4 regions of the Micromonospora sp. NPDC048909 genome follow, and region 1 is predicted to be linked to each of the others. Evidence: riboswitches for the same ligand, from Rfam matches in the RefSeq annotation. Region 1 holds a riboswitch; each other region holds the start of a gene.
The links. A riboswitch is a leader RNA that binds a small molecule or an ion and turns the genes downstream of it on or off. The one in region 1 is predicted to bind cyclic di-AMP.
Positions count from the first base shown of each region.

Region 2: linked by a shared signal. The riboswitch ahead of AB0C04_RS03630 (hypothetical protein) and the one ahead of AB0C04_RS07095 (hypothetical protein) in region 1 are both predicted to bind cyclic di-AMP.
Region 3: linked by a shared signal. The riboswitch ahead of AB0C04_RS23715 (C39 family peptidase) and the one ahead of AB0C04_RS07095 (hypothetical protein) in region 1 are both predicted to bind cyclic di-AMP.
Region 4: linked by a shared signal. The riboswitch ahead of AB0C04_RS01355 (NlpC/P60 family protein) and the one ahead of AB0C04_RS07095 (hypothetical protein) in region 1 are both predicted to bind cyclic di-AMP.

Region 1 is NZ_JBEZFU010000002.1:188,538-196,059, reverse strand. Features, by position in the region: gene AB0C04_RS07120 (hypothetical protein) at 1-123, shown strand, start outside; gene AB0C04_RS07115 (carbonic anhydrase) at 236-901, opposite strand; gene AB0C04_RS07110 (alpha/beta hydrolase) at 1,046-1,984, shown strand; gene AB0C04_RS07105 (AAA family ATPase) at 2,110-4,227, shown strand; gene AB0C04_RS07100 (cation diffusion facilitator family transporter) at 4,332-5,246, shown strand; cyclic di-AMP (ydaO/yuaA leader) riboswitch at 5,400-5,529, shown strand; gene AB0C04_RS07095 (hypothetical protein) at 5,534-6,604, shown strand; gene AB0C04_RS07090 (hypothetical protein) at 6,752-7,273, shown strand; gene AB0C04_RS07085 (SRPBCC family protein) at 7,277-7,522, opposite strand, start outside.
Region 2 is NZ_JBEZFU010000001.1:754,531-762,052, reverse strand. Features, by position in the region: gene AB0C04_RS03655 (hypothetical protein) at 1-979, opposite strand, end outside; gene AB0C04_RS03650 (cation transporter) at 1,009-1,218, opposite strand; gene AB0C04_RS03645 (metal-sensitive transcriptional regulator) at 1,365-1,661, shown strand; gene AB0C04_RS03640 (heavy metal translocating P-type ATPase) at 1,665-3,626, opposite strand; gene AB0C04_RS03635 (YibE/F family protein) at 4,324-5,691, shown strand; cyclic di-AMP (ydaO/yuaA leader) riboswitch at 5,858-5,989, shown strand; gene AB0C04_RS03630 (hypothetical protein) at 5,993-7,012, shown strand; gene AB0C04_RS03625 (carbonic anhydrase) at 7,112-7,522, opposite strand, start outside.
Region 3 is NZ_JBEZFU010000009.1:183,877-191,398, forward strand. Features, by position in the region: gene AB0C04_RS23710 (alpha/beta fold hydrolase) at 1-296, opposite strand, end outside; gene AB0C04_RS23715 (C39 family peptidase) at 446-1,291, opposite strand; cyclic di-AMP (ydaO/yuaA leader) riboswitch at 1,520-1,661, opposite strand; gene AB0C04_RS23720 (hypothetical protein) at 1,947-2,717, opposite strand; gene AB0C04_RS23725 (hypothetical protein) at 2,897-3,247, opposite strand; gene AB0C04_RS23730 (acyltransferase) at 3,340-4,557, opposite strand; gene AB0C04_RS23735 (polysaccharide pyruvyl transferase family protein) at 4,863-6,188, shown strand; gene AB0C04_RS23740 (glycosyltransferase) at 6,278-7,435, shown strand.
Region 4 is NZ_JBEZFU010000001.1:275,113-282,634, reverse strand. Features, by position in the region: gene AB0C04_RS01380 (HEAT repeat domain-containing protein) at 1-39, opposite strand, end outside; tRNA gene AB0C04_RS01375 (tRNA-Gly) at 342-415, opposite strand; gene AB0C04_RS01370 (zinc metalloprotease) at 684-1,661, shown strand; gene AB0C04_RS01365 (pyridoxamine 5'-phosphate oxidase family protein) at 1,735-2,283, opposite strand; gene dcd (dCTP deaminase) at 2,383-2,961, shown strand; gene AB0C04_RS01355 (NlpC/P60 family protein) at 3,022-4,008, opposite strand; cyclic di-AMP (ydaO/yuaA leader) riboswitch at 4,075-4,210, opposite strand; gene AB0C04_RS01350 (N-acetylmuramoyl-L-alanine amidase) at 4,450-6,471, shown strand; gene AB0C04_RS01345 (NlpC/P60 family protein) at 6,538-7,522, opposite strand, start outside.

The sequences.
Region 1 (7,522 bases):
GCCGCCGCCGGTCACGCCGCGAAGATCCGGGCCGAGATCAACACCCTGGCGCAGGCGCACCCCGGCGACGGCTGGGAGGCGACCGAGAAGCGCCTGGTCGCGGCCGGCGTCTTCGAGGCCTGATCCGCCCGCTCCACCAGCGACATCCGAACCGCCCGTCGGGACCTCCCGGCGGGCGGTTCGTCATCTCCGCCCCCGGCTCGCCCGGACGTCGGGCGAGGCCGGGCCACGCCGCTCAGCGCAGCAGGGTGACCTCGCCGCTGGCCAGGTCGTAGAGGGCGCCGACCACGTCCACCCGGCCGGTGGCGACCGGGCCGGCGAGCAGGTCGTCGGCGCGCAGCGCGGCCACCGTCCGCAGCACGTGCCGGCGGATGGCCAGTGGCTGGACCCGCGGGTCGGCGGCGCCCACCTCGGTCACCGCCGGGGCGATCTGGTCGACCAGGTGGGCCAGTGCGCCGCCGGGCCGCTCGCCGCTGCGCACCGCCTCGACCGTGGCGGCCACCGCGCCGCACCGCTCGTGCCCGAGCACCACCACCAGCGGCACCCCCAGTTGGTGCACGACGTACTCGATCGAGCCGAGCACCGCCCGGTCGAGCACGTGCCCACCGGTGCGGATCACGCAGATCGAGCCGAAGGTCTGGTCGAAGATCGCCTCCAGTGGCACCCGTGAGTCGATGCAGCCGAGCAGCACCGCGTACGGCTGCTGATCGCCGGAGGCGCTCGCCGCGGCGGCGGTGACGTCGTGACCGTGCACCGGCTGACCGCTGATGAACCGACGGTTGCCGGCGAGCAGTTCGGCGAGCGCCGTGCGGGGCGTACCACCGGCCGGGCGCCCCGGCGGCGCGGCGCCGGCCGACGACGACCGGCCCGGCCTCGGCGGCGGTGCCAGCGGCGACCCCATGTTCTCAGCTTGGCCGCCCGTCCGGCGCCGCGCAGCGCGGTTGCGAATCTTCCCACTGCCACGGTTGGCGTGGTGTCATGGCGGGTAGCCGGTGTTACCGCCGGGTATCCCGGTGGGCGCGTCCGGGCGACCTGGGAGGTGGCGATGCCGGAGCAGTCGGAGGTCCGCCTCCCCGACGGGGTGCGGCTGCACGTCGAGGTGACCGGCCCGGCGGACGCCGAGGTGACCGTGATCCTGCTGCACGGTTGGACGCTCGACGCGCGGAGCTGGCACCGGCAGGTCACCGCTCTCGGTGAGTCGCTGGGCCCGGCGGTGCGGCTGGTCGCCTACGACGCCCGCGGTCACGGCCGGTCGAGCTGCATGTCGCTGCGCACGGCGACCCTGGCCCAGCTCGGCGACGACCTCGCCGCGGTGGTGGACGCGGTCGCCCCGACCGGCCGGGTGGTCCTGGTCGGGCACTCCATGGGCGGCATGACGATCATGGAGTACGCGCACCGGCATCCCGCGCACTTCACCGCCCGCACGGCCGGGCTGGCCTTCGTCTCGACCACGGCCGAGGGGCACACGCACACCGTCTACGGGCTCACCCCACGGATCGCCCGGCTGATCCGGCTCGCCGAGACCACCGGCGCCGGCGTGTTGGCCCGGTGCGGATCGTGGCGGCCACCCCTGGCGCTGCTGCGCGCGCTGCGCCCGAGCATCCGCTGGCTGCTCTTCGGCGACCGCTGCGACCCCACCGACATCCGCCTGGTCACCTCCGCGGTGGCCCGGGCCTCGCTCCGCTCGATCGGCGGGTTCCGCGCCTCGATCGGGGCGCAGCACCGGCTGGAGACCCTGGCGGCGCTGGCCCACCTGCCGGCCGCCGCGCTGGTCGGCGACCGGGACCGGCTCACCCCGCCGCCGTGCGCCGAGTCGATCGCCGCCGCGCTGCCGGCGACCGAGCTCACCGTCTGTCCCGGCGCCGGGCACATGCTGATGATGGAACGGCCCGACGAGGTGAACGCCGCCCTGCTCGGAGTGCTCCGGCAGGTGCTGGGCCGGCCCGCCCCGGCGAGCGGTCCCGCGCCGGTGGCCGGGGGCTGACCAGGACGTCCGGGGCGCACCTCGGGCGCGGTGGCGCCGGCCGGGGCCGTACCCTCGTCCGGTTGGCCCGGCACACGGCCCGCGGTATCCGCGGCGCCCGCGCCGACGGGGATCAGGAGCGTTCGTTGACCGACCAGACCACCCTGGACCAGGAGATCGCCGCCGAGCAGCGACATCTCGACCGGGTGTACGCCCGACTCGCCGAGCTGCGGCGGGCGGCGGTCCACGCCGAGCGGGACGGCTACCGACTGGCCCGGGTCGGCAACTTCGGCGCGCTGGTCGAGCGGGACGCCATGGTCTTCCACGCGGCGCGACGCCGGCACGCCCTGGACGCCGAGCACGAGGGGCTGGTCTTCGGCCGGCTCGACCTGCGCGACCAACAGGTGCTGCACGTCGGCCGGCTCGGCATCCGGGACGAGCACGCGGTCAGCCTGGTGGTCGACTGGCGGGCTCCGGCCGCCGCGGCGTTCTACCAGGCCACCCCGGCCCAGCCGCTCGGCGTGGTGCGCCGCCGGACGATCCAGTCCAGCGGGGAGCGGGTCACCCGGATCGAGGACGACCTGCTCGACCCCGCCGCCGCCCCGCCGGACATGGCGGTGGTCGGCGACGGTGCGCTGCTCGCCACGCTCTCCCGGGCCACCGGGCGGGGCATGCGGGACATCGTGGCCACCATCCAACGGGAGCAGGACGAGGCCATCCGCTCCCCCGGGTCGGGCGTGACGATCGTCTCGGGCGGCCCCGGCACCGGCAAGACGGCGGTCGCCCTGCACCGGGCGGCGTACCTGCTCTACTCGGACCGCAGCCGGTACGCCGGCGGCGGCATCCTGGTGGTCGGCCCGTCCTCGGTCTTCGTCGAGTACATCGCCTCGGTGCTGCCCTCGCTCGGCGAGGACACCGCCACCCTGCACTCGCTCGGCACGCTCTTCCCGGGGATGACCGCCACCCGCACCGACCCGCCCGAGGTGGCTTCGGTGAAGGGCTCGCTGCGGATGCGCCGGGTGCTGGAGCGGGCGGTGCGCGACGCCGTGCCAGACGGCCCCACCGAGCTGCGCCTGCTCTACCGGGGCACGCTGCTCCGGCTGGACCGCCGGGAGCTGGACGGGATCCGGGAGCGCGCGCTGCACCGGGGGGCGCGCCGCAACGAGGTGCGCCGGGCCGGCTTCGACGGCGTCTTCTCCGCGCTCTGGGCGCAGGCCCGCCGGCTGGGCATCGGCCGGCTGCCGGAGCAGCGCGCCTTCGAGGACGAGATCGCCGAGCGGCCGGAGTTCCGGGAGTTCCTGAAGGCCTGGTGGCCACGGCTGCACCCACGGCACGTGCTGGGCTGGCTGGCCCGCCCGGAGCGGCTGCGCCGCTACGCCGGCGGCATCCTCGCCGGCGGCGAGATCCGGCTGCTGGACGCGGCGTACCGGACGCTGGACGCCGAGGGGCTGACGATCGCCGACATCGCGCTCCTCGACGAGCTGGACTCGATGCTCGGCCAGCCGGTGCGGCCCGCCCGGGCGAAGCGTGACCCGTACCAGCTCGCCGGCGGGGTGCGGGAACTGAGCACCTTCGCCGACCGGCAGCGGGCCGCCCGGGAGGCGGCCCGGCAGCGCCCGGAGGACTACCGGGAGTACGCGCACGTGGTGGTGGACGAGTCGCAGGACGTCTCGCCGATGCAGTGGCGGATGATCGGCCGGCGGGGCCGGTTGGCGTCCTGGACGGTGGTCGGCGATCCGGCGCAGACGGCGTGGACCGGCGACCCCGCGGAGCTGACCCGGGCCCGCGACCACGCGCTGGGCCGGCGGCGCCGGCAGCAGTTCACCCTCACCACCAACTACCGCAACTCGGCGGAGATCTTCGCGGTGGCGGCGGCCGAGATCCGCCGGCTCTACCCGGACCTCACGTTGCCCAGCGCGGTCCGCTCGACCGGGGTCGACCCGGTCGAGCTGGTGGTGCCCGCGACCGAGGTGCGGACCGCCACCATGGCGGCGGTGACCACGCTGCTCGGCGAGGTGGAGGGGACGGTCGGGGTGATCACGCCGGTGCCGCGTCGGGACGAGGTGGCCGGCTGGCTCGGCCCGCTGAACGCTCCCCGGCTGCAGGTGGTGACCAGCCTGGAGGCCAAGGGCATGGAGTACGACGGGGTGGTGCTGGTCGCGCCGAGCGAGATCCGGGCCGACCCCGGCTCGGGCGTCCGGACGCTCTACGTGGCGCTCTCCCGGGCCACCCAGCGGCTCACCACGATCGACCCGACCGGCTGACACCGTGCGAGGCACCGCCGCCACTGAGCGCGGTCGATTACTTGCACACATAGCAATGTGAGCATATATTTGACCGGTCCGGACCGTCGGCGGAGGGTGAGTTGGTGGGCGCAGGTCATGACCACCACGGGTCGGTGGCGAACGCCGCGCAGCATCACCGTGGCCGGCTCTGGGCGGCCTTCGCCCTGCTGAGCGGCCTGATGGTGGTCGAGGCCGTGGCCGCGTTCCGCACCGGCTCGCTGGCCCTGCTCTCCGACGCCGGGCACATGTTCACCGACGTGCTCGGCATCGGCATGGCGCTCGCCGCGATCACCGCCAGCCGACACGCCAACCAGGATCCGCAACGCACCTTCGGCCTCTACCGGCTCGAGGTGCTCGCCGCGCTGGCGAACGCCGTCCTGCTCTCCGGGGTCGCGGTCTACGTGGTGGTCGAGGCGGTCGGCCGCTTCGGCGACCCGCCGGAGGTGCTGGCCGGCCCGGTGCTGGTGGTGGCCACGCTGGGCCTGCTGGCCAACCTGGGCGCCTTCGCGCTGCTGCGCTCGGCCGCCCGGGAGAGCATCAACCTGCAGGGCGCCTACCTCGAGGTGCTCGGCGACCTGCTCGGCTCGCTCGGCGTGATCGGCGCGGCGGCGCTCATCGCGGTGACCGACTGGTGGTGGGCCGACCCGCTGGTCGCGGTGGCCATCGGCGTGTTCATCCTGCCCCGCACCTGGCGGCTCGGGCGGGCCGCGGTCCGCATCCTGGTCCAGGCCGCCCCGGAGCACCTGCAGGTGACCGCCGTGCACGACCGGTTGGCCGAGGTGCCCGGCGTGGCCGGCGTCCACGACCTGCACGTCTGGACGCTCACCTCGGGCATGGAGGTGGCCTCCGCGCACCTCACCATGTCGCCCGGGGCCGACGTCGGCGCGGTGCTCGCCGCCGCCCGGACGGCGCTCAGCGAGGACTTCCACATCGAGCACGCCACGTTGCAGATCGAGCCCGGAGCGACCTCCGGGGCCTGCGGGTCGGTGGAGTGGTGATGAGGACTCTCTTAATTCAGGGTGGCTATCGTCCGCTTACGCCGGATTTTCCGGTAACCACAGCAGCACCCTCTGTCACTTCTGCTGCAGAGGTCGCCCTGGCACCGGTAGGCTCGGTCCCGGCCTCCGCCAGGCGGCGCCCATCGGCGCCGGCGGTGACCGTCGCCTAATCGCCGCACGGCGAGCCGGGGAACCACGTTCGTGGGGTGCATCCGCGTCAGCGGTAGGGATCTTCCGTCCCGAACCCGTCAGCTAACCCGGTCGGCGGCTGACGGAAGGACATGTGCATGCCACCAGTGGCACCCGTACGACGACGCGCCGCCCGAATGGCGGCCCTGATCGCCGCGACGCTCGCCCTCGGCGTCGCGATCGCCCCCGGCACCGCCGCCGGCGCCGCTCCCCCGGCCGGGCAGCTCGCCGCGGCCCCCGGGCAGGACGAGGAGGGCGGCACCCCCGCGCTGCGGGCCCAGCTCGAGGCGGCTAGCAAGGGCTACCTCGACGCGAAGAGCGCACTCGACCGGTCGGTGAAGCGCCAACAGCAGCTCGGCGCCGAGCTGAAGACCACCGAGGCCGAGCTGAACGTGCGCAGCGGCAAGGTCGGCGAGATCGCCGGGGTGGCCTACCGCACCGGCCGGCTCGGCGCGATGTCGGCGCTGCTCAACAGCGGCTCCCCGGACGGCTTCATGGACCGGGCCGCCGCCCTGGACGCGGTGGCCGCCAACGAGGACCGGGTGCTGCGCGAGCTGCTGGCCACCCGGGACGAGGCGAACCGGACCCGGGCCGCGCTGGACGGCGAGATCCGCGAGCAGCGCAAGCAGGTCACCGTGATGGCCAAGCGGAAGGAGCAGGCCGAGCGGGCGTTGACGGTCGCCAACAACAACGCCACCCGCGCCGCGGACGTCTCCAACCGGGGCACCTCCACCGCGACGGCCACCCCGGCCCGGCGCAACTCCGACGGCTCCTGGCCCTCGGAGTCGTGCAGCGTCAACGACCCGACCCCGGCCACCGGCTGCATCACCCCACGCACGCTGCACGCGCTCAACCAGGCCAAGGCGGCCGGCTTCACCCGGTACGTCTCCTGCCACCGCAACGGTGGCTCGGGCGAGCATCCAAAGGGTCGAGCCTGCGACTTCGCCGCGCAGAAGGGCGGCTTCGGCGGCGACGCCACCGGCGGGGACAAGACCTACGGCAACAACCTGGCGGCGTACTTCATCCGCAACTCCGACCGGCTCGCCGTGCTCTACGTGATCTGGTACCGGCAGATCTGGCTACCCAGCAGCGGCTGGAAGTCGTACAGCGGGGCGGGCGGAGACCCGTCCAGCGACCACACCAACCACGTGCACCTGTCGGTCTACTGACCCGGCCCGCCGGGCGGTCCGCACCGCGGGCCGCCCGGCGTACGCACGCCGTGGCGTCGCCACCGGCAGCGCTACGTCGCCGGGCGTAGCCGAGGTGTCGTCGGTCGCCGGACGAACCGGCGGGCCCGCGCGGGCAGCATCGGCGGCATGACCCGGATACCGCCCCGCACCCGCAAGGCGCTGCTCACGCTGCACCTGGTCACCTCGCTCGGGTGGCTCGGCACCGACCTGGTCCTGCTCACCCTCGGCATCTCCGTGCAGCGGGGCGCCGACCCGGCCGTGGTCTACCCGGTCGCCGCGCTGATCGGCACCGCCCTTTTCGCCCCGCTCAGCGTGCTGGTCTGGCTGGTGGGCGTGGCCAGCGCGCTGCTCACCCCGTGGGGACTGCTGCGGCACCGCTGGGTGCTGGTCAAGCTGCTCATCACGACGGTGATGGTCGGGCTGGTGCTGCTGCTGCTCACGCCGAACCTACGCGCCGCCGGAGAACTCGGCGCCACGCTGCCGTCGAGGGACCGGGCCGACCTGGTGATCGCGCCCGCCGTGTCCACCACTTTGATGATCATCGCGACCGTGCTCTCCACCTACAAGCCGTGGGGCCGGCCGCGCCGGGCGGCCGCGCCGGTGGCGAGCCGCCGCCCTTCGGCGGTGGCCGGACGCCCGGCGCGCTGACCGTCAGTCGGTGGCGCTCGGGCCGCCCGGGGCCGCGTCCAGCACCGCGGCGAGCCGGCTGGCCAGGCCCAGGTGCGCCGCCTGCGCCTGCCGGAAGGCGTACCGGAACAGGGGCGCCGGCGCGGCGAGGGTGATCTCGACGTCGATCCGGACCAGCCCGCCGGGCTCGGCGCGGAGCCGGGTGTGGTTGCGCACCGTGGTGGCCGGCCACTGCCGGGCCACCATGACGATCTCGTCGTCCGTGCTGAC
Region 2 (7,522 bases), on a different contig from region 1:
GCCCGTGGCCGGGCTCGCCGTGCTCGGCGACGCCGGTCGGGGTGGGTGCGGCGCTGCTCGGCGCGGCGGACGCGCCGCCGGTCGCCGCCACGTTGCCGGCCAGCACGGTGAACTCCGCGGTGTGCACCGCGCCGCCGTGCTTGAAGTCCAGGTAGAGCCGGTAGGCGCCGGCCGACGGCACCTCGGCGAGGAACGTCACCGCGGGGCCCGGACTCGTCCGCCCGTCGCCGGGTGCGCCGTCCGGGTGCACGTGCAGGTACGCCAGGTCGCCCTGGCGCAGCGCCACCAGGTGCCCGTACGCACCGAGGTAGGGCTCCAGGTCGGTGACCGGCGCGCCGTCGCGGCTGACGGTCAGGGTCAGCTCGGCGGTAAGGCCGGGCTGCGGATTGCCGGCCAGCGTGACGGTGTAGCCGTCGACGGTGGTGCTGGTCGCCGGCGCCGGCAACGGCCGGTCGGTCAGCGTGCCGGGCACGCTCACGTCGACGCCGAGCGTCAGCGGCTGACCTCCGGTGGGGGTGAAGTCGGCGAACGCCCGCCAGACGCCCGGCCCGCCGAGCGGAGAGGCGACCCGCCAGGTGCCGTCCGACCCCAGTTCGGGATGCACGTGCCGGAACCCGGAGAGGTCGCGGCGCGCGACGATCAGGTGCATCCGCTTGTCGTGCGCCACGTCGTACCCGGTGACCGGCCGGCCGTCCGGACCGGTGATCCGGAAGGCGAACTCGCCGGCCGAGGTGGCGACCGGCACGAGGGTGTAGCCGCGGTCGGAGACGAGCAGGCCGCCGGGGAGGTGGGCGTCCGTGCCCTCCTCGCCGCCGTGTCCGGCGTCGCCGGTGGTGTCGTGCCCGGCGCCGGTGGTGCTCTGGTGGCGGGATTCGGCGGCGGGGGCGACGGGGCCGACCACCTGACCGACCCCGTACGCCGCGCCGAACACCGCGACGAGCCCGAGGGCGAAGCCGCCCAGCTTCATTCCGGTGTTCATCGTGATACCTCGATCTTCGTCCGACGCCGTCAGGCGTCGACGAGCTCGTAGCCGGCCTCGTCGACCGCGGCGCGCACCGACGCGGCGTCCAGCGGGCTCTCGCTGGTGACGGCGACCCGGCCGGTGGCCAGGTCGACCTGGACGTCGCTGACGCCCGGAATGGCGCCGACCTCGGCGCTGACCGAGCTGACGCAGTGCCCGCAGGTCATGCCCTGCACCTGGTACGTCGTGGTGATCATCGGAACTCTCCTTCCGCCGCCCAGCCGCACCCGCAGGGGGTGAGGCGGGGCGGACAGCCGCCCTGTCGATGTACCGGTACCCGGTGGGGGTATCGGCCACCACAGGACCGTACCATACCCCCCAGGGGTAGGCTATCCTTGTCGGCATGACCACTCCCACCCCGATCCGCGGGTACACCGCCAGCAAGGACCAACTGCTCAGCCGGCTGCGGCGCATCGAGGGGCAGGTCCGCGGCATCGAGAAGATGGTCGACGAGGACCGCTACTGCATCGACGTGCTGACCCAGATCTCCGCGATCCAGGCGGCGTTGGACAAGGTCGCGCTCGGCCTGCTCGACGGGCACGCCCGGCACTGCATGCACGAGGGGGCGGCCGAAGGCCGGGCCGACGAGATGGCCACCGAGATGATGGCCGCCGTCGGTCGCCTGATGAAGCGCGGCTGACCGTCAGTCGCCGGCCGGGCCGAGGCGCACCCGGCGCAGCAGTTGGGCGTTGAGCGCCACCACGATGGTGGAGGCGGACATCAGCACCGCGGCGAGCGCCGGGCTCAGCGCCACCCCGGCCGAGGCCAGCACCCCGGCGGCCAGCGGCAACGCGACCACGTTGTAGCCCGCCGCCCAGCCCAGGTTCTGCAGCATCTTCCGGTACGAGGCACGGGAGAGCCGGATCACCGCGGTGACGCCGCGCGGGTCCGAGGAGGCGAGCACCACGCCGGCCGATTCGATCGCCACGTCGGTGCCGGCGCCGATCGCGATGCCGACGTCGGCCCGGGCCAGTGCCGGGGCGTCGTTCACCCCGTCGCCGACCATCGCCACGGTCAACCCGCGCCGCTGCAGCTCGGTCACCTTGCCGTCCTTCTCCGCCGGCAGCACCTCGGCGAAGACCTCGTCGCCGGGGCGGAAACCGAGGTCGGCGGCGACCGCCTCGGCAACCGCCCGAGCGTCGCCGGTGATCATCGCGATGGTCCCGACGCCCTGGGCGCGCAGCTCGGCGACCGCCTTCCGCGCCTCGGGCCGCACCTCGTCGGTCAACGCGAACGCACCGAGCACCGTGTCCGGCAGCCGGACCAGGTGCAGCACCGCCGCGCCCCGGCCGGCCCACCGGTCGACCGCCGGACCAAGCTCGTCCGGCAGCCGCGCGCCCAGCTCCCGCAGCAGCGCCGGCCCGCCGACCGCGTACTCCGTACCGTCGACCGTGGCCTGCACGCCGCGGCCCGGCAGGGACCGGAAGCCGGTCGCCCGCGCCGCCCCGCCGCGCTGGTCCGCCGCCGCCACGATGGCCCGGGCCAGCGGGTGCTCGCTGTCCGACTCCACCCCGGCGGCGAGCCGCACCAGCTCGTCCCGGTCGGTGCCGGGCGCCGCCGCCAGGTCGGTGACCGCGTGTTCACCCCGGGTCAGCGTCCCGGTCTTGTCGAAGAGCACCGCGTCGACGGTCCGCATCCGCTCCAGCGCCAGCCGGTCCTTCACCAGGATCCCGGACCCTGCGGCCAGCGCGGTGGATAGCGCGATCACCAGCGGGATCGCCAGGCCGAGCGCGTGCGGGCAGGCGATCACCAGGACCGTGACGGCCCGGACCACCGCCTCGTCCACCTGGCCGAGCAGCGTCCAGACCAGCACGGTGACCACGGCGGTGGCGGTGGCCAGGTAGAAGAGCGCGGCGGCGAACCGGTCGGCCAGCACCTGCGCCCGCCCGCTGGACTGCTGGGCCTCGGCGACCATCCGCTGGATGCCGGCGAGCGTGGTCTGCTCGCCGACCGCCTCGACCCGGACCCGAAGCGCCGAGTCGGTGGCCACCGTGCCGGCCACCACCCGGTCCCCGACCGATCGGAGCACCGGCCGGGACTCCCCGGTGACCATCGACTCGTCCAGCTCCGCACCGCCGTCCACCACCCGGCCGTCCGCCGGCACCCGGCCGCCCGGCCGGACCAGCACCACGTCGCCGACCCGTAGCCCGACGACCGGGACCGACTCCACCCCGCCGTCCGGTGTCACCCGGTCGGCCTGGTCGGGGAGCAGCGCGGCGAGCGCGGCCAGCGCTCCCCGCGCCTGCCCGATGGCCCGCATCTCCTGCCAGTGACCGAGCAGCATGATGGTGACCAGCGCGGCCAGCTCCCACCAGAAGTCGAGGTCGAAGGCGCCGAGGCTGGTGGCGAGCGAGGCGACGTAGGCGACGCTGATCGCCATGGCGATCAGCAGCATCATGCCCGGCGCCCGGTCCCGGACCTCGCGTACGGCGCCGACCAGGAACGGCCAGCCGCCCCACCAGAACACCACCGAGCCGAGCACCGGCCCCACCCAGGAGCGGCCCGGGAACTCCAGACGGTAGCCGAACCACTCCATCACCATGTGGCTGGTGACCACGACCGGCACGGTGAGCAGCAGACAGAGCCAGAACCGCCGCCGGAACATCTCCGGGTCGTGCCCGGCGTGCTTGTCGTGCCCGCCGTGCTTGTCGTGCCCGCCGTGGCCCGCGTGCTCGCCGCGCCCGGCCCGCCCGGCGTGGCTGTCGTCGCCGGCCCCGTTGTCGTGCCCGGCCGGGCTGTCCTGCCCGGCCGGTCCGGCGTCGCTGTCGTGGCTGTCGCGCCCGGCGGGCCCGACGGGCCCGGCCTGGTTCTCGCGGCCGGCCGGAGCGGCGTGGTCGTCGTGACCCGCCGGCCCGGCAGGGCTGTCGTGAGCTGGCCGGCCACCGGGTCCGCCCCGCCCCGGATGACCGCGCCGCGGCGGGGCGGGCGCGGAGGTGCCGTGATCCGGCTCCGGCGATCGCGGGTGCACGGGCATGCCTCCACCATGCCCGCCCGGCCGGCCCGGCGGGCACCTTCCCCGGCATGCGGTGCCCCGACACCGCCCCACGCGAGCGGCGGCGTCGGCCACACCTGGTTAGCATTCCGACAATGGCTCTCCGGATCCCGCACCGTCCGGCCCGACCGCACCGTCGGGCACCGTCCGCCGCCCGCGGCCGGAACCGGTCGGGCGTCGCGCTCACGGTGGGTCACCGTCGCACCACCCTGGCGCCATCCGAGGCGCCTACCCCGGTGGTCGTCCGGCGGCGCTGAACCGTTCGCCCCGCCGGTACGTACCCCGCCTCGGATTCGTTGGGAGACTCGCATTGGGCGCCGACCACACCCGTCCCGCTCCGTCCACCCCGCCCCGGGTGCGACGGATCCTCGTCGCGACGGTGGTCCCCCTCGTCCTCGCCACCGTGGTCGCCGCTCTGGTGCTCTGGCCCTGGAACTCGCCCGAGCCGGAGGCCGGTGCCGACGTGCCGCGCTACCACGGCACGGTCACCCGGGTGGTGAGCGAGTCCTGCCCGCCCGCGCCGGAGGTCCCCGAGGGCGCGCCCGAGACCGGGTCGGAACCCTGCGGCACGGTCAGCGTACGGGTGGACACCGGCCCGGCCGCCGGACAGCAGGTGCAGACCCCGATTCCGGCCGGTCCGGGGGCGCCACGGGTCGAGGCCGGCGACGAGATCATCCTGGTCGAGCTGACCGATCCGGCCGATCCGACGGCGAGCAGCTGGAACATCGCGGAGCACCAGCGGGGCACGCCACTGATCTGGCTGGCTGTCGTCTTCGCCGCCGCCATCGTCGCGTTCGGCCGGTGGCGTGGGGTGGCCGCACTCGCCGGCCTGGCCGCCAGCTTCGCCATCCTGCTCGCCTTCGTCCTCCCCGGAATCAGCGCGGGCCGGTCGCCCCTGCTGGTCGCGGTGGTCGGCGCCGCGCTGATCATGTTCGTGGTGCTCTACCTGACGCACGGGATCACCGCGCAGACCTCGGTGGCCGTGCTCGGCACCCTGGGCAGCCTGGTGCTCACCGGGCTGCTCGGCACCCTGGCCACCGCCGCCACCCACCTCACCGGTTTCGGCAGCGAGGACGCCACCACGCTGTCGATGTTCCAGGCCGACGTGGACCTGCACGGCCTGCTGCTGGCCGGCATCATCATCGGCTCACTCGGCGTGCTCGACGACGTCACCGTCACTCAGGCGGCCACGGTCACCGAGTTGGCCCACGCGAACCCGGGCCTGTCCCGCCGGCAGCTCTACCGGGCCGCGACCCGGGTCGGCCGGGCGCACATCGCCTCGACGGTGAACACCATCGTGCTGGCGTACGCCGGCGCCTCGCTGCCGCTGCTGCTCCTGCTGACCGCCGACTCCCGCGGGGTGAGCCAGATCCTCACCAGCGAGTTCCTGGCCCAGGAGATCGTCCGCAGCGCGGTCGCCACGCTGGGCCTGATCGCCGCCGTACCGCTGACCACCGCGCTGGCCGCGCTGGTGACCACGGCCGGTCACGACGGAACGCCGGAGCGCGCCGGCGACGGCACTCCCACCACCCCCGCCGCCCGGCCGGCGCCGGACCGGGCCGAGGCGTTGGAGGCGCTCGGTGCGGGTCGGCCCGGTCCGGCCGGAGATCCGGAACCATCCCCCGCCACCCGGAAGTGGTGGCCCGACCCGGACAGGAGCACAGACAGCGCATGGTGACACTCCGCAGCGTGATCAGGCGGGTCCCACGACCTGACGACCACGTCACTGATCACCCAGCGCAATGGCGAAATGACGGTTTTAGTCGGCATCCGGACGTAGATCCACGGGTCGACTCTCAGGTAACCTCGCTGCCGGTTACCGACGAAGGCGCGCAGCGGCGCCTGCGGTACCACCGCCCAATCGCCAAGGGGCGAACCGGGAACCCAGGTACCCGGGGTGAATCCGCGCCAGCGGTAGGGGCCACTTCCGCCCCGAACCCGTCAGCTAACCCGGTCGGCGGTCGATGGAAGGGAACACTGTGACGGCACCCCTACGCCGCTGGTTGACACCTGTGGTGGCCGTGTTCGCCGCGTTGGCCGTGCTCGCCGGGCCCCTCCCGGCGTCCGCCGCGCCCACCCCGAGCACCCCCTCCGGGCATGAGGAGGACGGCGAGCCCAAGCTGCTCAACGACGTGATCGAGGCGACCAACCGCAGCTACTCCTCGGCCAAGATCAAGCTGGAGAAGTCGAAGAAGCGCCAGCTGGAACTCGCCCTCGAGGTGAAGCGGGCGCAGGACGAGCTGGACGCGCTGGCCCCGCAGGTCGGGCAGATCGCCGCTCAGTCCTACCGCACCGGGCGGATCGGCGCGATGGCCGTGCTGCTGGAGAGCAAGGCCCCGGACTCGTTCGTCCAGCGCGCCGCCGGCCTCGACGAGCTCAACCTGGTCAACGGGCAGAAGCTTGCCAAGGTCAACGCCATCAAGAGCCGGGCCGAACTGGCCAAGCTCGCGATCGACGCCGAGGTACGCGAGCAGCAGAAGCAGACCGCGGTGATGGCCAAGCAGAAGCGCGAAGCGGACAAGGCGCTGGCGCTGGTCGGCGGGAAGGGCTTCACCGGCGGCCTGGTCTCGGCCACCTCGCCGGTCGCCCGGATCGGCCCGGGCCGGACCGCCGACGGGGACTGGAAGCCGCAGTCGTGCTCCGAGAACGACCCCACCACCTCCGGCTGCGTCACCCCGCGCACGTTGCACGCGTACAAGGAGGTCAAGCGGGCCGGCTTCAACCGGTTCGTCGGCTGCTACCGCTCCGGCGGCCCGTGGGAGCACCCGAAGGGCCGCGCCTGTGACTGGTCACTGCAGAAGAGCGGCTTCGCGCCGTGGCACAACAACGACACCCGGATGTACGGCAACAACGTGGCCGCGTTCCTGATCCGTAACGCCGACCGGCTCGGCATCTACTACGTGATCTGGAACAGGCAGATCTGGTTCCCGGCGACCGGTTGGAAGTCCTACAGCGGGCCCTCCAACCACACCGACCACGTGCACATGTCGCTGCTCTAGCGACATCCGCACGACAGGGCCGCTCCGCGCTCGTGGGGCGGCCCTTCGCGTACCCGGGCGAGCTGACCGCCCACGACCGGCGGGCCGGGGTCGACCCTGCTAGGCGCCCGCCGGCGCGTCGAGGCCCACCGGGGCGATGGATCCCCCCGCCGGCACCTCGGCGACCTGGAGCACCTCACCCGCGGCGAGCCGGTACGACATGCCGACCACCGCGCACCGCCCACCGGCCACCTCGGCGGCCAGCACCGTGGAGTTGCCGAGAAGGGCCTCGACGGTCTGGGCGATGTGGATGTCCACGATCCCGTTGATGTCGTCCACACCCTCGGCGGCGGCCCGGCGGAGGCTGGGCACCACGGCGTCCACCACCGCACCGAGGTGTCCCGGCGGCGGGGTGCCGGTGGCGACCGCATCCCGGGCCGCCTGCACCGCGCCGCAGGAGTCGTGCCCGAGCACCACCACCAGCGGGACGCCCAGCACGCTGACCGCGTACTCGACGCTGCCCAGCACCTC
Region 3 (7,522 bases), on a different contig from region 1:
GTGGCCCGGGCGGCCAGCGCCAGCCCGACCACGCCGCCCAACGAGTGCCCCAGCACGACCAACCGGTCGCCCGGCGCCAGCGCGGCGGCGACCCGCTCGGCCAGCGCGCCGAAGGAGTACGCCGGCAGCGGCGGTGACCAGCCGTGCCCAGCGAGGTCCGGTGCGAGCCACCGTCCCGCCCACCGGCTCTCCAGCAGCGGCGCCCAGGGCAGCCACACCTCGCCGGTGGCGCCCAGCCCGTGCAGCAGCAGCAGGACGGGCTGGCGGTCGGCGCGGGTACCGGTGTCATCGACCATGGTCCGCAGTGTGCCACCGGCCCGGCTGCCGGGCGAGTGTCCGGTCGGCGGACGACAGCCGGAGGTAGCGGATCCGACAGGATTCCGCCCACCAACGCAGCGGGCGCCGGCTCCCTGAGGGAGCCGACGCCCGACGTCCTGCTGTCTGCTCAGGCGGAGTAGCCGCGGGTGGCCATCCAGTTCGCCAGGTCGATGGTCGTGATCCAGTACGACGGCACCGCCGGGTTCGCCGAGTCGGCGATCTTCACGGTCCGGCCGTTGTCCCGGTAGCCGACCACGGCGATGTAGTGCCCGCCGGAGAAGGAGTGCCACCCACCGTCGACGTCGGTGGCGTCGCCGACGATGTTCGCGACCACGCCGCGCCCGTCACTGACCGCGGCCACCACGTCGGCCTGGAGCCGGTCCATCTGGGCGGGGCTGGGCGCGCCCGGGAACATCCGGGTCCGGTACGGGTCGCCCTTGACCACCGCGTTCAGCACCCGGGTGGTGTCCTCGGCGGAGTTGGTGCCCATCTCGGTGGTGCCGAGCTGCGTGGCCAGGGCGTCCTGGCTGCGCTCGATCCCGGCGGCGCTGAGCGCGTTGCGGGTGGCGGCCGGGCCGCAGTAGAAGTACGTGGTCTGGGCCTGGTAGTCGTAGTCCAGGATCTTGCTCGCCGGCGGCTTCGGCGGCTCCGGCTTGCGGGTCAGGTCGGGGTCGACGGCCTTCTTGACCGCAGGCGCCGGGCTGGCCGCCGACGGCGCGGCGGTCGACGGCGAGCTGCTGGTCGAGGGGTTGGTCCGGGCCTCGCCCCGGGAGGCGACGCTGTCGCTGCGCAGTTCGGCCACCGAGGCCGAGGCGTGCTGGGTGACGGGCTTGTCGTCGCCGTTGTGGAGCAGCGCGCCGGTGCCGGACGCGAGCACCAGCGCCGCGGCGGACGCGGCGGCGACCTGCACCGGACGCTGGGTGGCGAGACGACGGAGCTGGCGCTTGAGGGTGTGCTTCACGGGATCCTCCACGGACTGAGGGGAAGAGCGACGCACCGCGCCGGCGTCCGAGGACAGGCAGGCGTGACCGCGCGGATCTCGTCCGCGGGTGGTGGACCGCTCAGGGGAACGCCCGGTGGCCGGGCGGAAGACGCGGGTGCCGGGGTCAGCTCGCCGCTACGGGGCGGGCGAGCGCGGGCACCGCGGTGCCGTGGAGAGGTGGGGACGACCAAGGGGTGGGAGCGGATGACACGAGGATTGAACTCCTTCCGACACCGCCGACCGGGTTAGCTGACGGATTCGGGCGGGAAGATCGCCCTACCGCGGGCCGTGGCTCGCGGATTCACCCCGGAAATGCTTGTGGGTCCCCGGCTCGTGGAACTCGATTAGGCGGGTCGGCGCGGCGTCGCCTCTTGCGATCGGTTACCGCACCGGACGCGCCGACACTACTGGTAGGTATGGACCCTGCCAACCCTTACCCACCTGCGTAAACGTCGATCATGATAATTTTTTTTGCGCGTACGGACACTGGCGTGACTCAATGGGACGAGCAGTTCTGCCGGCACCGGAGGGCGACAATCGGACAGGTCGGCGACAACAGCCCCGGAACCCCTGCGAGATTGGTGCCCACTGTTCCGGCTGACCGTTTCCGGCGCTCTGTGACCGGGGTCACGGAACAATCGTCGGATCAGCCCACCCGGGCCGGCCGCCAACGCCCGACGGTGGCCCGTGCGGCGCTGATGCCCTCGGCCCGGCGGGGCGCCGGCACCCGGGCCGGCCGGAGCCGCGCCGCCGCCGCGTACGCCTCGGCGGCGAGGGTCCGGGCCGACTCGGCGGCCAACTCGGCGTCCCGCCACGCCGACCGCTCCCGCTGCACCGCGGCCCGGTGCTCGGCCAGCTTGCCGTCCCGGATCACCCGGGCCAGCAGGACCTCCTGCTCGACCGGGTGCCGCCGGGGATCCCAGCCGTTGCGGTGGGCCAGCACGTCGCCGAGCTGCCGCAGGGTCAGCTCGCCGCGCCAGTGCGCCGCCGTGGCGGCCCGGTGCAGGTGCCGCTCCCGGGCCGCGTACTCGGCGGGGGTGTGCGGTGTCCTGGGCGGGCCGAACGCGCCCGCGCCGGCGAACCGCCGGGCAACGGCCTCCGCCTCGTCGTACGCCGTCCAGGCCCGCTCGGCCTCGGCCTGAGTGGCCAGCCAGTCCGCGCGCCGTCGGCGGGCGGTCTGCGCGGCCCCGGCGGCCGCGACGGCCACCTCGTCGGCGTACCGGCGCAGGTCGGCGGCGTCGGCCGCGGCGAGCTCCCGCTCGGTCGGGGCGGCAGGCGGGGTGTCGTCCGGTCGGTCGCGCTCGGGGCGGGCGACCAGCACGGTGAGCACGGTCAGGGCCAGCACCAGCAGGGCCGACCAGATGGCGGCGGCCTGCGGCACCTCGATCAGGAACTGGTAGAGGACGGTCTTCTCCATTGACGGCACCTAACGGGCAGCGGAGGCGGGTGCGGGACGGCCGGGGCTTCCGGCGTGATCGCGGGCCACTGTCGGGCTGCCCGGAGCTGGGGCAGTGGAACAGCCCGGATCGGGTCGTCGGGCGGGCGCGGCGGGGAGGTTCGACAGGCGCGGCGGCGGGCGGCTTGCGCGGGGTGCGATCAGGCGGCCGGTGGGGCCCGGGGCGCCCGGGCGGCCGGCGTGGCCGAGAGCGGCGGCCGGACGTCCGCGGCGACCACCACGGTCGACGCGCCAGCCGGCGCCGGTGCGGCCGGACCGGCCACCACGGAGGGAAGAACGCCGGTGGGAACCCGCTGCTCGGCGGCCAGCGTGTCGTCGGCGCCGGCGTGGTGCCCCGCGACCGAGCCGGCCACCGGCGCCACCGCCGGCGCCGGCGCGTCCGTGGCCGACGCTCCCAGGCTCAGGGCACCGAGGACAGCGAGGCTGGTCAGCAGCCGGGCCGCCCATCGCGCGACCCACCACAGGGGACAGGTGAGCGCGACGGAAGGCACGGCACCACGCTACCGTCGGCGCCGCCGGGTCGCATCGCGTGACGGGCGTGTCGCCGACGCCGCGCCGAGGGCACTGACCAGGGTGGACAGCCTCAGCGCGACTCGACGTACGCCGGCTGGTCGGCGGGGGTCGCGGTGCCCGCGCGCGGCGCCGGAACGGTGACCGTGGCGGGCGGCGCGGTGGGGGGCGCGGCCGGCGGCGCGGTGTCGGCCGGGCGGGCCCGCCGGCGTGGCGCGAGCCGACGCATCATCGGCATCTCGACGTAGCGGTGCAGCAGCCCGGCGAGCACCAGGTTCAGCAGCAGGAAGCCGAGCACCACCGCCGGCCCGCGCCAGCCGGGCAGCCCGACGCCCCAGTCGCCGGTCAGCCGCAGCACGGTCATCATCACGAAGACGTGCACCAGGTAGAAGGCGAACGACACCTCGCCGAGCCAGATCATCGGGCGGGACCGCCACGGTGAGCGCCGGCCGCGCACGTCGGCGTCGGCCGCTGCCGTGATGACCAGGATGTACGCCACCGACAGCAGCGCGGCCCAGAGTTCGGCGCGGACCCACGCGGCGGCGACCGCCCAGGTGGCGACGAAGAGGACGCTGGCCGACGTGAGCCGGGGGCCCCGCCACCGGCCGCGGCGCATCAGCTCGGCGGCGGCCACGCCCATCCAGAACTCCAGCGACCGCACCGGCGGGAAGATCTGCGTGAACCACCAGCGGTCGGCCTCCGGCACCAGCGCCTGGGCCGGCCAGAGCGCCAGGATCAGCAGCGGCACGGCCACCACGACGGCCCAGAGCAGCCACGGCCGGGCCCGGCGCAGGTAGGGCAGCACCAGCGGCAGACAGAGGTAGAAGAAGAACTCGCAGGAGAGCGACCAGCTCACCGTGTTGACGCTGTAGAAGTAGCCGGGCGTCGGGTTCCACGCCTGGATCAGCAGCAGATTCTGCACCGCCGCCGAGGGGTTGACCGGGTCGGCGAACCAGAGCCCGACCAGCAGCACCAGCGCCCAGAGCAGCAGATGGTTGGGGTAGATCTTGGCGACCCGCCGGCGCCAGAAGTCCCGCCGACGCTCGCCGGGCCGGTACGACCAGACCAGCACGAACCCGCTGAGGATGAAGAAGAACTGCACCCCGGAGAGGCCGAGGCTGAACACCTTGTTGACCACGCCCTGGTAGTCCGGCTCGGCGATGATCCGCATGGTGCCGGCGTGGAAGCCGAAGACCAGCAGCGCGGCGATCCAGCGCAGTCCGGTGAGGGAGGGCAGCCGGCCGGCCGGTGCGGTCCGGCCGGGCGCCACGGTCGTCGGTGCGCCCGTCATGGCCGGTCCTCCACCCTGCGCGGCGTCACCAGCACGTACCTCTCCTCCCAGCGGTCCGGTGGGCGGCGCAGGCCGCCGCCGTGCGGTGGTTCCCGGTCAGTGCCGTCCGTTCGGGCACCCTACCCGCCCGGTCGGTGGACGCCGTCCAGCCGGGTGGACGAGGGTGACGCGTGGGTGTTCGTCCGCTGTCGCGTGGCCTAATATCTCGGGGCCTGGAGGTGTCGGACGTACCGCCTCCCCAACCCTGTCGGGGCCGGTGTCCGGAGTCGGACGCCGCCGCGGACGGACGAGAGGTGGAGCCACCGATGCACCAGCGGATCCTCATGCGGGCCAAGAAGGGGCCCTTCGACGTCTACTCGCCGGAGGAGGCCTTCGAGGGCAACTGGATCGGCGAGAACAACGGCAACCTGGTCTTCAGCCACGCCGCGCACAAGCTGCTCCGGACGGCGACGGCGGAGATCACCTCCACCGAGTTCAAAATCGACCTGCGCGACGCCGACAAGATCAACGAGCAGTACGACGTGTACGTCATCCCGCTCGCCAACGCGTTCCGCCGCAGCTACGCGCACCGCATCGTCACCATGACCAAGTTGATCGAGCGGCTGAAGATCCCGGTGGTGGTGCTCGGGGTGGGCGTGCAGACCGACGTCAAGGGCGACCGCGAGTACCTGCGCCCGATCGACGACGTGGTGAGCCGCTTCGTCCGCGCGGTGCTGGACCGCTCGCACAGCATCGGTGTGCGGGGCGAGATCACCGAGAGCTACCTGCGCACCCTCGGTTTCTCCGCGGTCGACGTGATCGGTTGCCCGTCGATGTTCCTGCACGGTGACAGCCTGCGGGTGGAGAAGCGCAAGGCCACCCTGGAGCCGCACGACCGGGTCGCGCTGACCATCTCGCCGTACGTGAAGTCGATGGCGAAGGTGGTGACCGCGCACCACCAGCGGTACCCGAACCTGCGCTACCTTCCGCAGGACCTGAAGACCCTCGGCACCCTGCTCTACGGCGACGCGCCGGAGGACCGGGGCAAGAAGAGCGCCATCCCGATCCACACCTCGCACCCCCTCTTCACCGAGGACAAGGTGCGGATGTTCGTGGACCCGTGGACCTGGATGGACTACCTCTCCGGGTTCGACTTCGCCTTCGGCACCCGGATCCACGGCACCATCACCGCGTTGATCGCCGGGACGCCCGGTTACCTCTTCGCGCACGACTCGCGCACCCTGGAGCTGGCCCGGTACTTCGACATCCCGCACCGGGTGATGAAGGACGTGTCGGCCGACGTCGACGCCGCCGACCTGTACGCGGAGGCGGACTACACGGCGATGAACAACGGGCACAAGGCCCGGTACGAGACCATGCTCGCCTTCCTCGCCAAGCACGACCTGGGGCACGCCTTCGCCGACGGCGAGAGCGCCACCCGCTTCGACGAGCAGGTGCGCGCCACCACCTTCCCGCCCGCCGTCCGCCCGGCGGGCGCCACCAGCGCCGACGTGCTGCTGGAGCGGGTGCGATGGCTGCACGACCGCAACCAGGAGCTGCGCGGCGAAATCGAGACCCTCCAGGAACAGCAGCTGCGGGCCCGGGTCAAGCGGGTGGTCGGCGGCCCGGTGCGGCGCATCCTCAACCGTTAACCCGCCGCTCAGCGGTTGTTCAGAAACTCCACCTTCGTCGGCCACGTCCGGTTCCGGGTCCGTCCACCCGCGGGGTCGAAGGTGGCGGCGTGGTCAACGAGTCCCCGCCACCGCTGCTCAGCATCGTCGTGCCCGTGTACGGCGTCGAGGCGTACCTGTACCAGTGCCTCGAGTCGATCCGGGCCGACATTCCGGCGGGCGAGGCGGGCGCGGTCGAGCTGATCGCCGTGGACGACGCGTCCCCGGACCGCTGCGGCGACATGCTCCGGTCGTACGCCGCCGGCCGGTCCGGGATCCGGACCGTGCACCTGAGCAGCAACGTCGGCCTGGGGCTGGCCCGCAACGCCGGCCTCGAGGTGGCCGCCGGCCGGTATGTCTGGTTCGTCGACAGCGACGACTGGCTGCCGCCGGGCACGATCCCGGCGGTGCTGGACCGGCTGCGCCAGCACGAGCCGGACGTGCTGATGCTCGACCACCTGCGGGTGCACGAGGACGGCCGGCGCGAGGTCGACGCGAGCAGCCACCTGCTGCACGGGATCTCCGGCGTGGTGCGCCTGGCCGACCAGCCGCAGCTGCTGCGGGTGCAGCACACCGCCTGGAACAAGGTGGTCCGGCGGGCCTTCCTGGACGAGTTGGAGCTGCGCTTCTTCCCCGGCTGGTACGAGGACATCCCGTTCAGCCACCCGCTGCTGATCGGCGCGGAGAAGATCTCGGTGCTCGACCGGATCTGCTACCTCTACCGCCAGGGCCGGCTCGGCGCGATCACCTCGACCCGCAGCGGCCGGCACTTCGACGCCTTCGACCAGTACGAGCGGCTGATGGACTGGGTGCGCCGCCGGCACCCCGACGAGCAGCTGCAGGCCGAGCTGTTCCAGCTGATGGTGAACCACTACCTCGTGGTGGTGGGCAACGACGACCGGCTGCACCCGCACCTGCGCCGGGCCTTCTTCCAGCGGGTCGCCGAGCACTACCGCCGGTACCTGCCGGCGGCCGGTTACCCGCCGCCGGCCGGGATCACCGGGCTGAAGCACCGGCTGGTCGGGCGCAACGACTACCTCGCGTACGCGGCGCTGCGCCAGGCCCACCGGGTGGCGGGTCGGCTGCGCCGCCCGGCCCCGCCGGCCGGCGAGGCCGCGAGCGGGCGGGCCGCGGACGACGCCCCGGGCGAATCCGCCGGCGACCACCCGGCGAGCGGGGCGACGGACAACGTCCGCAACGACGCGCTGGCGGGCCGCGGCAACCCGTGATCGCACCCCGGGTCAACATCCCCGCCGGGAGCCGCTTCGGCTCCCGGCGCCCTGGTTTTCCAGGTCGTCCCCGCACCCGGTGGACGA
Region 4 (7,522 bases), on a different contig from region 1:
GGAGTAGATCTCGGGGTCGAAGTTCCGGTACCCGGTCACGATCTCCTTGAGGACCTGCTTCGCAGCCGCGTCCCCTCTCTCTGCCCCAGTCAAGAGGGCATGCAGTGCGTCCAACCGAATCTCACGGTCACGGTGAGTCAGCTCCCAGGATCGGTCACGCATAGAAGACAATCTAGAGCAGCGAGAAGGCGGGGCTGACACCTCGGACAGGCCGAAGGCCCAGGGCAGGACGACAGGTAGGAAGCGTGCCTGGTGGCCCGTGGATGACCCGGCCGCTGCTCGCGGCTCGAGAACGTCGAAGGCCCCGGCCGGGACTCGCGTCCTGACCAGGGCCTTTCGCGTGGAGCGGGTGACGGGAATCGAACCCGCACTGTCAGCTTGGGAAGCTGATGTTCTGCCATTGAACTACACCCGCAAGCGGGACCACTGTACCTGAGTCACCAGCCCCGTGCACCCAGGTACCCCTCGGCGCGAGGCGCGCCGGACGCCCGTTCGGCGAGGCGGGCGGCGGAGGCGGGTCGGTTGCCGGCCGGGCCGGTCACCGGCGCGCGTTGGGCAGGGAAAAGTTTCCCCGCGACAAGGCATAGCCGTTCTCAAATCTGTCGATCGGTTGTAACGTCGGCCACACGTTTCAGCCACGGCGTGACACACCCCCTGCCGCGCCGACAGAAAGAGGTGGGCCCATGGGACTCCGTCCCAACCTGCTGACCCGGCGTGCCGCCGGCGTCGCGTCGACGACCCTCGCGCTGCTGCTCAGCACCGCCGCGGTGGGCGTCGTTCCGGCCGCTTCGGCCTTCGCCGCCGCCCCTGCCGAGACCTGCGCGGAGCCGGCCGACGTCCACTCGGACGCCCGCGTCAAGGCGGGCAGCGCGGCCAAGCACGAACCCAACGAGCTGACCGTCAAGCAGGCCCGGGAGCGGGAGGCCGACCTGGCCGCCGCGCTGCGGGAGCGCAGCAACACGCGAGCCGGCGCCGCCCCGCTGGCCGCCGTCACCATTCCCGTCGTCGTGCACGTGATCCAGCGGGACAGCACCCGCGCCGGCGGCAACATCCCGGACTCGATGATCAACTCGCAGATCAGCGTGCTGAACCAGGCCTACGCCGGCGGCACCGGTGGCGCGGCGACCGCCTTCGGCTTCCAGCTGACGAAGATCAACCGGGTGACCAACCCGGCCTGGTACCCGATCGTGTACGGCTCGTCGGCCGAGCGGCAGATGAAGACCGCGCTGCGCGAAGGCGGCAAGAACACCCTCAACGTCTACCTGGGCGAGCTGAGCGACGACCTGCTGGGTTGGGCGACCTTCCCGCAGCGGAAGCTGAGCAGCACGGACGGCGTGGTGGTGCTCGGCGAGTCGCTGCCCGGCGGCACCTCCACCAACTACAACCAGGGCGACACCGGCACCCACGAGGTCGGCCACTGGCTGAACCTTTACCACACCTTCCAAGGTGGCTGCGGCGGCCAGGGCGACAGCGTCAGCGACACCCCGGCCGAGGCCTCGCCGGCCTACCAGTGCCCGACCGGGCGGGACACCTGCACCGCGACCGGCCTGGACCCGATCACCAACTTCATGGACTACACCTACGACTCGTGCATGTACCAGTTCACCGCCGGGCAGGCGAGCCGGATGCTGACCGCGTGGAACGCCTACCGCGCCGCGTAGCCTCTCCGCGTACCACCGGTGCCGGCCCCGTCGCGACGGGGCCGGCACCGGCTTCTTCCTCCCCGGGATGTGCTCAGGCGGCCGAGCGGTGGGCGTCGCATCGGGCGGCGCCGGCCAGCACCGGTGTCGGCGCGGCCGGCCGGTCGGCCGCGTGCGGATCGAGCCAGACCTGGACGGCGGGGCGGCCGAAGCCCTCGGCGGGCCCGCCGGCGCTGCCCGAGTCACGCCGGGCCAGCATCGCCACGTCGACGGTGAACTCGAAGAGCCGCCAGTCGACCTGCGGCGCCGCCCCGGCACTCGCGGCCAGCCGGGCCACCCGGGCCTGATCGGTGACCGGCCGGGCGTGGCCCGCGACGTAGGCCTCGTCGTCGCTCTCCTCCGGCGGGAACGAGTGCAGCGCGTAGCGCCCGTCGCGCTCCAGGTCGCGCCGTTTGGGCGAGTCGATGACGAAGCAGAAGAGCCCCTCGTCGGTGATCACCGGCGACACCGGGTGCACCCGGGGCCCGCCGTCGGCGCGGACCGTGGCCAGGTAGCCGAAGCCCGGACCGTACTGCTGCAGGAGAACGCGGATCCCGTTGGCGAGGCGGGGCTCGTCAGCGGCGAATTCGGACCAGGAAGCCATGCCGACATTCTATCGAACAAATGTACGAGGAGCGACCGCGACGCGCTGGTCACCGGCACCGGATCCGGCCGTCCTGGCGGGCCTCGCTATGGTGGTCCGATGCTGCTCTCCGACCGCGACCTGGTCACCGAGATCAAGGCCGGCACGCTCGGGTTGGAGCCGTTCGAGCCCACCCTGGTGCAACCGTCGAGCATCGACGTACGCCTCGACCGGCTCTTCCGGGTCTTCAACAACCACCTCTACACCCACATCGATCCGGCGATGCAGCAGGACGACCTGACCTCGGTGGTCGAGGTGCCCGACGGGGAGCCGTTCGTGCTGCACCCGGGGGAGTTCGTGCTCGCCTCGACCCTTGAGGTGATCTCGCTCGGCGAGCAGCTCGCCGGCCGGCTGGAGGGCAAGTCGAGCCTCGGCCGGCTGGGCCTGCTGACCCACTCCACCGCCGGCTTCATCGACCCGGGCTTCTCCGGCCACGTGACGCTGGAGCTGTCCAACGTGGCGAACCTGCCGATCACCCTCTGGCCGGGCATGAAGATCGGGCAGCTCTGCATCTTCCGGCTCTCCTCGCCGGCCGAGCATCCGTACGGCTCGGCCGTCTACGGCTCGCGCTACCAGGGCCAGCGGGGCCCGACCCCGAGCCGCTCCTGGCAGAACTGGCGCGCCTGGCCGACCCGCTGATCCCGGCACGACGAAGGGCCCGCTCCGGCATCGGAGCGGGCCCTTTCATCAGTACGCGGATCAGCCGGGTCGGCCGTAGCTGTGGATCGGGCCGTCGTCGACCTTCTTCATCTTGACCGGTACGCCGGCCTGCGAGGCGTGCACCACCCAACCACCGCCGACGTACATGCCGACGTGGTGGATGTCGCTGTAGTAGAAGACCAGGTCACCGGGGCGCAGTTCGGCCCGGCTGACGTTCTTGGTCACCCGGCTCTGCTGGGCCGCGTTGTGCGGCAGCGAGACCCCGGCCTTCGCCCAGGCGGCGAGCATCAGGCCCGAGCAGTCGTACGAGTTCGGGCCCTCGGCGCCCCACACGTAGGGCTTGCCGATCTGGGCGCAGGCGAACTTGACCGCGGTGCCGGCGGCTCCACCCGGATAGGTTGCCGGGCAGGGGGCGGGCCGCAGCGAACCGCCGCCGCCGTTGCCGTACACCTTGATCCGGAGCTTCTGCAGCCGGTCGATCTCGGCGTTGATCTGCTTCTTCTTGGCCGCGAGCTGGGCCTCGGTCCGAGTGAGCTGGGCGACCATCTCGTCGAGCGGCGCCTTCTGCCGGGCCAGCTGGTCGCGCAGGTTGGCCACCTGCTGCACGTCCTGCTGCTGGTTGTGGGCGAACCGGTCGAGCAGCTCGAGCTGGCCGACCACCTCGCTCGGGCTCTGGCTGCCGAGCACGGCGTTGATGGTGAGGACGTTCTCGCCCTTGTACGCGCGTACCGCGAGCGCGCTGACCTTGTCCATGGCCTGGTCGACCTGGAGTTGCAGCGGCTTGATCCGGGCACCCAGCGCGTCGGCCTGCTTGCGCTTGGCGGCGAGGTCCTGCCGGGTGGCGTTGTGCCGCTCGATGATGGGTTCGAGCTTGTTCCAGTCCTCGTCGATCTGGCGCTCGATTTCGGCGACCGACGGGTCGGCGTGGGCCGCCTTGGCGCCACCGGTCAGGACGACGGCGACGCCGAGCAGTGCGGCGAGCATGAGGGTGAAGCGGGACCAGCGTGGGCGCGGCGCAACCGTCACCGGGCCGGCTGTCGCCGGCCACTCGGACGGAGGCCGCGGGGCTTGGTGGGCCACCGGGCTCCGGACTCCTTCTTCCTGACCGCCTACCGGGTTAGCTGACGGGTTCGGGCGGGAAGGTAGGCGCCCTACCGCAGTGACTGCGGATTCACCCCGGAAACCTGGGTCCCCGGCTCGCTCGCGAGCGACTCGGCGGTGTCGGACCGTTACCGCCCCGGCTGGACGGAACTGTTGGCGGGCCGACGAATGACCAGAGTAGAGATGGTCGTTATCGATCCGCAACCCATGGGGCCGTGACACTCCGTACCCGAGTCGCGGTGGCGCACCCTCGGTCCGTCATGAAGATTTCCTTCCGTGAATGTTGATAGATGGAAAGGTATTGACGCAGTGGTCGCGCCAGGGCCAAGGTGACCCCATCCCTACCCGTCCGACCTGGGGGGTTCGATGCACCGTTCAACCCTGTCGAGGAGCAGGCGCGCCCTGCTCACCGCCGCCGTGGTCACGGCCGCGGCAGCCGTGCCACTCGGCGGCGGCCCGGCCACCGCCGCGCCGCCCGACGACCGCCAGCAGCAGTACGCCGCCGCGGCGGCGGAGTACGGCGTACCGGAGAACGTCCTGCTCGGCGTCTCGTACCTGGAGTCCCGCTGGGACACCCACGCCGGCACGCCGAGCACCAGCGGCGGGTTCGGGCCGCTGCACCTGACCGACGTCGCCCACGTCACGTCGCAGCCCGCCGGCTTCCACGTCGACGCGCACGAGGACCCGCGCGGTGACGAGTCCCGACCGTTCACCGTCACCGCGCCGGCCGGCGCCGCCGCGAGCAGGAACGCCCCGCTCGCCGCCGCGGTGCAGACCATGCAGGCCGCCGCCACGCTCACCGGCGCGACGGTGGACGCGCTCCGCTCCGATCCGGCCACCAACATCCGCGGCGGCGCCGCGCTGCTCGCCGCGTACCAGCGGGAGCTCGGCGGCCCGCTCGGCGCGAGGACCGACCCGGCCGCGTGGTACGGCGCGGTCGCCCGCTACTCGGGCGCCGACACCGAGGAGACCGCCGCGGCCTTCGCCGACGAGGTGTACGACCAGCTCCGCTCCGGTGCGAGCCGCCGCACCGACGACGGCCACCAGGTCACCCTCGCCGCCCGGGCGGTCAGCCCCGACCAGTCCGGGCTGCACCAGCTCGGGCTACGTCGGGCGGAGCGGCCGGACGGGCTGGAGTGCCCGGTCGGCCTCGGCTGCGAGTGGATCCCGGCGCCTTACGAGAAGTACGGCCCGGGCGCCGGCGACTACGGCAACCACGACCTGGGCAACCGTCCGGCGCAGCAGAAGCTGGAGTACATCGTCATCCACGACACCGAGGGCTACTACGGCCCCAGCGTCGGGTTGGTGCAGCAGGCGGACTACCTGGGCTGGCACTACACGCTGCGCTCGGTGGACGGCCACGTCGCCCAGCACATCAAGGCCAAGGACGTCGGCTGGCAGGCCGGCAACTGGTACGTCAACGCCAAGTCCATCGGCATCGAGCACGAGGGCTTCGCCGGGCACGGCACCTGGTACACCGAGGCGATGTACCGGGCCTCGGCCAAGCTCGTGCGGCACCTGGCGCTGCGATTCAACATCCCGCTGGACCGGCAGCACATCATCGGGCACGACAACGTTCCCGGCACGGTGGCGTCCACCGTCGCCGGAATGCACTGGGACCCGGGCCCCTACTGGGACTGGTCGCACTACTTCGACCTGCTCAGGGCGCCGTTCCGGACCACCGGCACGGCCTGGACCGGCCTGGTCACCATCGACCCGGACGTCACCACCAACCGGCCGGCCTTCATCGGCTGCAACCAGCAGCCGCCCGGCGTGCCGACCCCGCCGCCGCCGGCCGAGCCCTGCCCGCTGCGCGGCTCGTCCGCGGTGATCCTGCACAGCGCGCCCAGCCACGACGCGCCGCTCGTCAACGACCTCGCCGAGCGGCCAGACGGCACACCGGACACCATGTACATCTCGGACCACGGTGCCCGCGCCTCGGCGGGGCAGACGTACGCGGTGGCCGAGGTGCGCGGCGACTGGACGGCGATCTGGTACCTCGGCCAGAAGGCGTGGTTCCACAACCCCGCCGCGGTGCGGACCGCGAAGTGGGCGACCGGCTTCGTGGTGACTCCGCGGCCGGGGAAGGCGACCGTGCCGGTCTACGGGCGGGCCTACCCGGAGCAGGCGGCCTATCCGGCCGGGGTGCCCTACCAGACGATCTCGCCGTTGCAGTACACCTTCGCCGCCGGGCAGCGGTACGCCCTCGGCGGGATCGTGCCGAGCGAGTACTACCGGGCGGTCACCTTCGACGGGTCGTCGCCCGGCGACTGGACCGTCATCCGCGGTGACCTGCGGTACGCGCAGATCCAGTTCGGCCACCGGATCATGTACGTCAACCTGGACGACGTGCTGCTGCTCCCGTCACCGCTGGGCGCGCCCCGCTAGCCGTCGGCACGTACGCGAGGGCCCCCGGTCGATTCGACCGGGGGCCCTCGTCGTGGCACGGATGGATCAGCTGGGTCTGCGGAACCCGGCGACCGGCATGTTGTTGATGCTCGCCACCTGGACCGGTTTACCGGCCCGTGGCGCGTGCACCATCTTGTCGTTGCCGAGATAGAGGCCGACATGATGCAGGTCGCTGAAGAAGAAGACCAGGTCACCGGGGCGCGCCTCGGAGCGCGGGATGGCCTTGCCCTCGTTCCACTGTGCGCCGGTGAAGTGGGTCAGGCTGATCCCGGCGGCCTTGTAGGCGTACTGGGTCAGGCCGGAGCAGTCGAACGAGTTCGGCCCGGTGGCACCCCAGACGTACGGGTCGCCGACCTGCTGGCAGGCGGTCTTGATCGCGGTCCGGGCGGCCGCGCTGACCACGCCGTTCACGGTCGGGCACGCCGCCGTCTTGACCGTGGTCACCGGCAGCGTCTTCTCGAGCCGCTTGATCTCGGCGTCGATCTTCTTCTTCTTCGCCGCCAGCTCGTCCTGCTGCTTGACCTGGGTGGCGATCAGCGCGTCGAGCTTCTGCTTCTCCGCGTCGAACTTCGCGCGGACCTTGAGCACCCCCTCGACCTCCTTGCGCTCCTGCTTGGCCAGCCGGTCAAGCATGGTGAGCTGCTCGGTGAGGGTGCTCGGCGTGGCGCTGACCAGCAGCGCGCCGATGTCCTGCGACGGACCGTCGATGTAGTAGCGGGAGGCGAGGTCGCCGACCCGGCTCATGGCCAGCTCGCTCTGCAACGCGAGCGGCTCGATCTTCTTCTCCAGATCAGCCGACTTCTTCCGGTTGACCTTCAGCTGCGCCCGCACCTTGTTGTACTGCTCGATGGTGGGCTCCAACTGCTCCCACTGCTTGTCGATCTGTGCCTCGATCTCGTCGACCGTGGGCTCCGCATGCGCCGGTGCGGCGAGCATGCCGGCACCGACGGCCGCGGCAGCGACCAGAATGAGCAGGCGGTGGGCGACCCGGCGCAGGCCACCCGGACGGACGGATCGTCCCGGCGCGTGA